DNA from 2 places in the Inediibacterium massiliense genome. Region 2 is predicted to be linked to the other one. Evidence: riboswitches for the same ligand, from Rfam matches in the RefSeq annotation. Region 2 holds a riboswitch; the other holds the start of a gene.
What was found. A riboswitch is a leader RNA that binds a small molecule or an ion and turns the genes downstream of it on or off. The one in region 2 is predicted to bind cobalamin.
Positions count from the first base shown of each region.

Region 1: another riboswitch for cobalamin. It lies ahead of BN2409_RS10720 (cobyrinic acid a,c-diamide synthase CobB); the one in region 2 lies ahead of BN2409_RS04510 (energy-coupling factor ABC transporter permease).

Region 1 is NZ_LN876587.1:462,260-466,077, forward strand. It holds gene cobS (adenosylcobinamide-GDP ribazoletransferase) at 1-141, shown strand, start outside; gene cobC (alpha-ribazole phosphatase) at 138-725, shown strand; cobalamin riboswitch at 789-969, shown strand; gene BN2409_RS10720 (cobyrinic acid a,c-diamide synthase CobB) at 1,059-2,459, shown strand; gene BN2409_RS10725 (cobyric acid synthase) at 2,449-3,818, shown strand, end outside.
Region 2 is NZ_LN876586.1:140,185-144,002, reverse strand. It holds gene BN2409_RS04525 (energy-coupling factor ABC transporter ATP-binding protein) at 1-843, opposite strand; gene cbiQ (cobalt ECF transporter T component CbiQ) at 889-1,653, opposite strand; gene BN2409_RS04515 (energy-coupling factor ABC transporter substrate-binding protein) at 1,650-1,958, opposite strand; gene BN2409_RS04510 (energy-coupling factor ABC transporter permease) at 1,961-2,701, opposite strand; cobalamin riboswitch at 2,866-3,049, opposite strand; gene BN2409_RS04505 (GGDEF domain-containing protein) at 3,267-3,818, opposite strand, start outside.

The DNA.
Region 1 (3,818 bases), on a different contig from region 2:
TATTTATTCAGTATAGGATATGTAAAACATATTACAGACAAGATTGGTGGAATGACAGGAGATACCTTAGGAGCCATATCTGAACTTGCAGAAATTGTTTATTTATTTTATTTTTTAATTTTGGAAAAGGTGATTTTATGAATTTAATTTTGATAAGACATGGAGAAATTGAGGAGAATCATAAAGGATTATATTGTGGTTTTATAGATTCTTCTTTAACAGAAAGAGGGATTTTACAAGCCAAAGAAATGAGTGAAAAATTAAGAGAAGAAAAGATCGATATGATTATCAGTAGTAATTTAAAAAGAACAATAGAAACAGCAAATATGATTCATAAGCATCATTCTATAAAAATGACCCAAGATGAAAATCTAAGAGAAATGAATTTTGGGCTGTGGGAAGGATTAGATTATCATACTATAAAAGAAAAATACCCAAAAGAGCTTGAAAAGTGGCAAAAAGATTGGGTAGAGTATCAAGTTCCACAAGGAGAAAGTTTGATGCAAATGTATGAAAGAGTGGTAAAAGTCATCGAAAAAATACAAAAAGAATATGAAAATCAAAATATTTTAATAGTATCTCATGCAGGATGTATTCGTGCTATTGTATCTTATTTAATAGGAAATGGAGTAAAAGATTATTGGAGATATAAAATAGAAAATTGTAGAATAACCAAAATAGAAATTGTAGACGATTTTCCAGTCCTAACAGCTTTAAATCAGTAATAAAAATAAATACATATGTGAAAAATATTGAAATGAAAAAGATATTTTGATACCATGAGATAAGACAAATAAATGAGAACAGGTGCCGAAAGGCTTAAAAAGGAAGTTCGGTGAAAATCCGATACAGCCCCCGCTACTGTAAGTGAGGATGAAATCGACAAAATGTCACTTGGATGATCCAAGGAAGGCGTCGAAAGTAAGGTGATTCACGAGTCAGGAGACTTTCCTGTTTTTATGGATTTTGTACCTTCGGCGGGAAGGGAAAAGAACGATTGTATGTTCGTGCCCTAGCCATTGATGGTTAGGGTATTTTATTATGAAGGGATGATCAATATGAACCTACCTAGATTTGTACTGGCTGGAACTCAAAGTGGAGTTGGGAAAACCACTGTATCTATAGGGATTATGGCGGCTCTTACAAGAAGAGGGATAAATATAGCTCCATTTAAAGTAGGCCCAGATTATATAGATCCAGCTTTTCATACATTTGTCACAAATAATAAATCAAGAAATTTAGATAGCTGGCTTTTAGAAGAAGACACAATCAAAAGACTATTTATAAAAAATGCAAGAGGAAAAATTTCTATCATAGAAGGTGTTATGGGACTTTATGATGGATATGGTACAAGTAAAGACGAGGGAAGTACAGCTCATGTATCTAAAATATTAAAATCACCTGTTATTTTGATTGCAAATGGAAAAGGTGTCTCCACCAGTGCAGCAGCACAAATTTTAGGATATAAAATATATGATGAGGATGTAAACATTCAAGGAGTTATTTTAAATAATATATCAGGGGATGCTCATTATGAGCTTTTAAAAGAAAGTATTGAAAGAGATACAAATATAAAATGCGTTGGATATTTAAAGCCAAATCAAAATATTTCCCTTGAAAGTAGACATTTAGGACTTATTCCTAGTGTAGAAGTAAAAGATCTAAAAGACAAAATAAATACTATTGCAGATATGGTAGAAGAGACCATTGATCTAGATGCATTAATCAAAATTGCTCAAGAGGCAGAAGCTTTAGAAGATTTTACATATGAAGAAGAAAAAATTGTGAAGAATGTAAATATTGGAGTAGCTTTTGATGAAGCATTTAATTTCTATTATGAAGATAATTTAGATCTTTTAAAAGAGATGGGAGCAAATCTCATTTATTTTAGTCCTTTAAAAGATCAATCCATTCCTAAGAATATTCACGGTTTGTATATAGGCGGGGGGTTTCCAGAAGTATTTGCAAAAGAATTATCAGAAAACGTTTTAATGAGGGAATCTATAAAAGAGCATATAAAAAATGGAGTTCCTACTTATGCAGAATGTGGAGGGCTTATGTATCTTACAAAAGCTATTACTACATTAGAGGAAGAAACTTATGAAATGGTGGGTGTATTTGATACAATAGCAAAGATGACAACAAGGCTTCAAAGATTTGGATATGTCCATGTAAATATAGATAAACCGTGTAGTATTTCTAAAGAGAAAAGTTATATCAAAGCTCATGAATTTCATCGTTCATTGATTGAAGAAAACGAAACAATGGAATATGCTTATGTTGTAGATAAAATAAAAAATGAAAAAAAGATCAAAAGCTGGGGATGTGGAGTGAAAAAATATAATGCATTAGGAGCATATGCTCATATTCATTTTTATAGCAATAAAAATATTGCACAATCTTTTTTAAAAAATTGTTCGAATTATAAGGATAGGAGTTGTACAACCTATGAAAAATAAATCTTTAATGTTTCAAGGAACAGCATCTTCTGTAGGAAAGAGCCTTCTTACAGCTGCTTTTTGTAGAATTTTTTATGAAGATGGATATAAGGTAGCACCTTTTAAATCTCAAAATATGGCACTTAATTCTTACATTACAAAAGAAGGACTAGAAATGGGAAGAGCTCAGGTGGTACAAGCAGAGGCTTCTTCTATAGAGCCTAGTGTTTTAATGAATCCTGTTTTATTAAAACCTACAACAGATAAAAAGTGTCAGGTTATTTTAAATGGGAAAGTATATAAAAATATGTCTGCTGCTGAATATCATGACTTTAAGCCTGAACTTTTAGAAATGGTTCAAAAAACTTTTCATAAGCTTTCAAGTGAAAATGATATTGTCGTTATAGAAGGGGCTGGAAGTCCAGCAGAAATCAATTTAAGAGATAAAGATATTGTAAATATGGGAATGGCAGAGATTGCTGATTCTCCAGTTATATTAATTGGAGATATAGATAGAGGGGGCGTATTTGCTTCTTTATATGGAACCATTATGCTTCTTACAGAAGAAGAAAGAAAAAGAGTAAAGGGAGTGATTATCAATAAATTTAGAGGAGATATTAATATATTAAAGCCTGGAATTAAAATGCTTGAAGATCTTATTCATATTCCAGTATTAGGAGTTGTTCCATATTCTAATGTGCAAATTGAAGATGAAGATAGTTTGGCTGAAAGATTTAGATATAAAAAAAATGAAGGTGGACAAATAGAAGTGGGTGTATTGTATCTTCCCCATGTTTCAAATTTTACAGATTTTAATGTATTTGAAACACAAGAAGATGTACATTTAAGATATATTATGAGAGGCGAGAAAATTGGAGATCCAGATCTTTTAATTATCCCGGGATCTAAAAATACTATTGAAGATTTGGCTTATTTAAGAGAAACAGGATTAGAAGAAGAAATTTTAAGACTTCATAGAAAAGGAAAACTCATTATAGGCATTTGTGGAGGATATCAAATGCTTGGAAGAAAAATATCAGATCCTCATGAAACAGAAAGTAGTATAAAAGAAATCAATGGATTAGGACTTTTAGATACAGAGACTATATTTGAACTAGAAAAAACTACAACGCAAGTAAAAGCAAAAGTTATTGCTAAGGAAGAAAACTTATTTTCAGAAGTATTGGATATGGATATTGAAGGATATGAAATTCATATGGGTCAAACAAAGCTAGGAAAAGAAGCTACTCCATTTCATAGAATCATAAAGAGACTAGGTGAAGAAGTCAATATAGAAGATGGAGCCATTAATAAAGAAGGAAATGTAATGGGAAGTTATATCCATGGAGTTTTTGATAATATCGGATTTACAAGAAAAAT
Region 2 (3,818 bases):
TTATTTTTTTTTATTTTGTATCATTTTTAAAAGCTCTTCTCTGTTTTTAGGGATATACTTTTGATCGTTGATTTGATCATTTTTACATAAAACTTCAAACACTTCTAAAACAATAGGCTTTTCAAGATAAGCATTTTTTATAAGTTCATCATCTGAAAAAATTTCATAAGGAGTACCTTCCTTAATAATTTCTCCATTTTTCATTACAACAATATAATCGGACCAAGAATATGCAAGCTCTACATCATGAGTAGATAAAATCACGGTCATACCCCTTTGATTTAAATCATCAAATATATCAATCATCTGCTTTGCATGTCTTGGATCTAAACTTGAGGTAGGTTCATCAAATATAATAATCTCTGGATTCATCACAAGAATATCTGCTATAGAAACTCTCTTTTTTTGTCCATAGCTTAGAAAATGAACTGCCTTATCTTTGTATTCATACATTTCTATACTATATAAAGCATGATCTACTCTTTTTCTAACTTCATCCTCTGAAAGCTTTAAATTCATTGCACCAAATGAAACCTCTTGATATACACTTGCAGAAAAAAGCTGTTTATCTGGATCTTGAAATACAATTCCAATATTTTTTCTTAAGTTAAGTAAAGATTTTCGATCATACTTTACTTCTTCTCCATTATAGACAACTTTTCCACTAGTGGGCCTTAAAATCCCATTTAAATTTAAAAATAAAGTAGATTTGCCTGAACCATTTACTCCTAATATGGCTATCTTTTTACCTTTTTCTATTTTCAAATGAAGATTCTTTAAGGCTTTTGTTCCATCTGGATATTCATAGCTTAAATTTTCCGTCTTTAAAATATATTCTTTCATAGGACTATTCCCCCAATTAGCTTGTATATAGATCTTCTTATATAGTTATACATATATATAAATAAGCACTAAAAATAATTCAAATACTATCATCATTCCTAAATTTTTATAAGAAATTGAATAAGTATTTTCTATGACATGAATCTCTCCATCATATCCTCTAGCTTCTAAAGAAATATACAAATCTTGTGCTTTCTTATATGAAGTAACAAATAAGGAAGTAATTAACTTCCCTAAAGAATAATAACTTGACTTAAAATCTACATATCCTAATCTTGAGTCTTGAGCAATATAAATCATATTGACAGTTTCTAAAAGAACAAAAATAAATCTATAGATCAAACTCATCAATTCTATTAAAAGGCTAGGAAACTTTAATTTCTTCAGCACAGATAAAAGCTCAATCATAGGAGTTGTAAAAGATAAAAAATATAAACCAGATACACAAGCAAAAGATTTTAATAATATATTCACAGCCAATCCTATACTTTCTTTTGTGCATCCAAATTGTAATCCTAATACTCCAAAACTAAACAAAAAATCTTTAGAGTATCCCATGTTTAAGGCAATACTAATAATCCCAATGATTAAGAAAGCCAATGGAATACTCATAAATTTTAAATATAATTTAAAATTTATTTTTCCTCTTACAACAGTCATAAAAGACATAGTAAAAAGTACAGCAATAGAAACTATCATATGATTACAGATAAGGCATATCATCATAGTAGATAAAACAAATATAAATTTTTCTAATGGATTTACTCTTCTTAGGGTAGATGTATAAGCTAATTTATCTATTGAAATCATAGTTCTTGACTCTTCTTATTTCCTTTTTTGCCTTTGACATATCCAAAATAATATCCTATAAATCCTGCTCCTATAGCTGCTTGTAAAGAAAACAATAAGCTTTCAATTTCTCCACTTGGAGGTTCCCAAATAGGAGAAAACCATGGCTTATAATTAGCATCTACCTCTGAAATGGTATTTTCTGCTTGAGCATCTGCTCCTTCAAAGGAAGCATTTTTTAAAAACAAAAGAGGTGTAACAGCAATTACTATTACAAGAAATCCTAATATCATATTTTTTTTCATGATACTTTTATTTTTTTTCATGTTTATGCCTCCTTAGAAATTACATCTAGCTCTAATAATTCATCTTTATTATAATTTGTCAAAAGATTAAATACAATAACTGTTAAAATTCCTTCACTAATAGCAAGTGGTATTTGTGTCACAGCAAAAATACCCATAAACTTTCCTAAGGATAATATAAATCCTCCTGTTGGATCTGGAAAAGCTAATGCAAGTTGAATAGAAGTAGTAATATAAGTCATCAAATTTCCAACAGCAGCTGCAATAAATATAGAAATTGATTGAGACACATTCATTTTCTTTAAAACCTTATATAATACATAAGATACAATAGGTCCTACAATACCCATTGAAAAAGTATTTGCTCCAAGAGTTGTTAGTCCCCCATGGGCAAGTAATAAAGCTTGAAAAATCAAAACAATCAATCCTAAAACACTCATAACTGCTGGTCCAAAGAGTATAGCTCCCAAGCCTACTCCTGTTGGATGAGAGCAACTTCCTGTTACTGATGGAATTTTAAGAGCAGACAATACAAAAGCAAAAGCTCCTGCCATTGCAATAAGCATTTTGATACGCGGATTGGATTTTGTTTTTTTGTGAATAGAAAATAACCCTGCTACAACAAATGGTATACACAATCCTCCCCATGAAATTGCCCATACAGGAGGTAAAAACCCTTCCATAATATGCATTGCAAATACAGTTTTAGGTATGAATAATAAGGCCAAAAATATTCCTAAAGAAATTTGATATTTTTTTGACATGCAATCACCTCTTTATTTTATAGTATTGTTTCTTTTTATTCCTTTATGCTCCAATCAAAAAATCCTTTTAACAAGTTTGTTAAAAGGTAAACATAATCCATCATACACAATTTTAAAAATTGGCAAACTAAATATGATGACACCTTCTCTATTCCTCGTAGAGTTGATCGTGCAAAATATAGGCAGGTCTTCTGACTTAAGAATCATCATTTAAGTACGCCTTCCCTTTTTAAAAGTGGCATTGTATACTTAAACTCTTCTAATACAGCTACGGGATAGTTTAGGAGTCTCACCCAATTCCCTTTTATGAATTAAAATTTAATTCATACCTATATTTTATAATTTAATTTTTCTTATTACTCATAATATTATTAGTTGATAATAATGTCATAATACCATTAGTATTTGTCAAAATCAATAAAAAAATGTATAAATTAATAAGAAATATAATCCATTTTCATATTTTTACCTATTACATATATTCTACCTATACATTAAAAAAACAGTTCATTAAAAATGAACTGTTCAGACTGTTGACAAAGTATATTTTAGCAAGCTTAGCTCATTAAAAATGGACTGTTTTTTGAATCAGAATATTTTCATCCATTTTTTCATCATATATTTTATAGTTGTTTCTCCCATTATTTTTTGCTTCATACATGGCTATATCCGCACGTTCTAGAATCTCTTCTATATTTATCCCATGGTCTGGAAAAATGGAAATACCTATACTACAAGTTACAAATACTTCCCTATTCTTTATACAAAAAGCTTTGGAAAAAGTACCTAAAATTCTATCTGCAATCTGTATCACTTCATCTTTTAAATAAAAGCCATCTACTAAAACCATAAATTCATCTCCACCTATTCGAACTACCAAATCATTTTTCCTTATACTTTGTTGCATTCTTTTAGCAACTTTTTTCAATAATTCATCTCCTGCTGCATGACCTAAAAGATCATTGGCAAATTTGAATTTATCCAGATCTATAAACATAACCCCTAACATTGTTTTTTCAGTTTTTGCTCTTTCAAGAATGCTTTTTAATTTTTCATTTCCATACCTTCTATTAGGTAAATTCGTAAGATCATCATGATAAGCGAGATACTCTACATC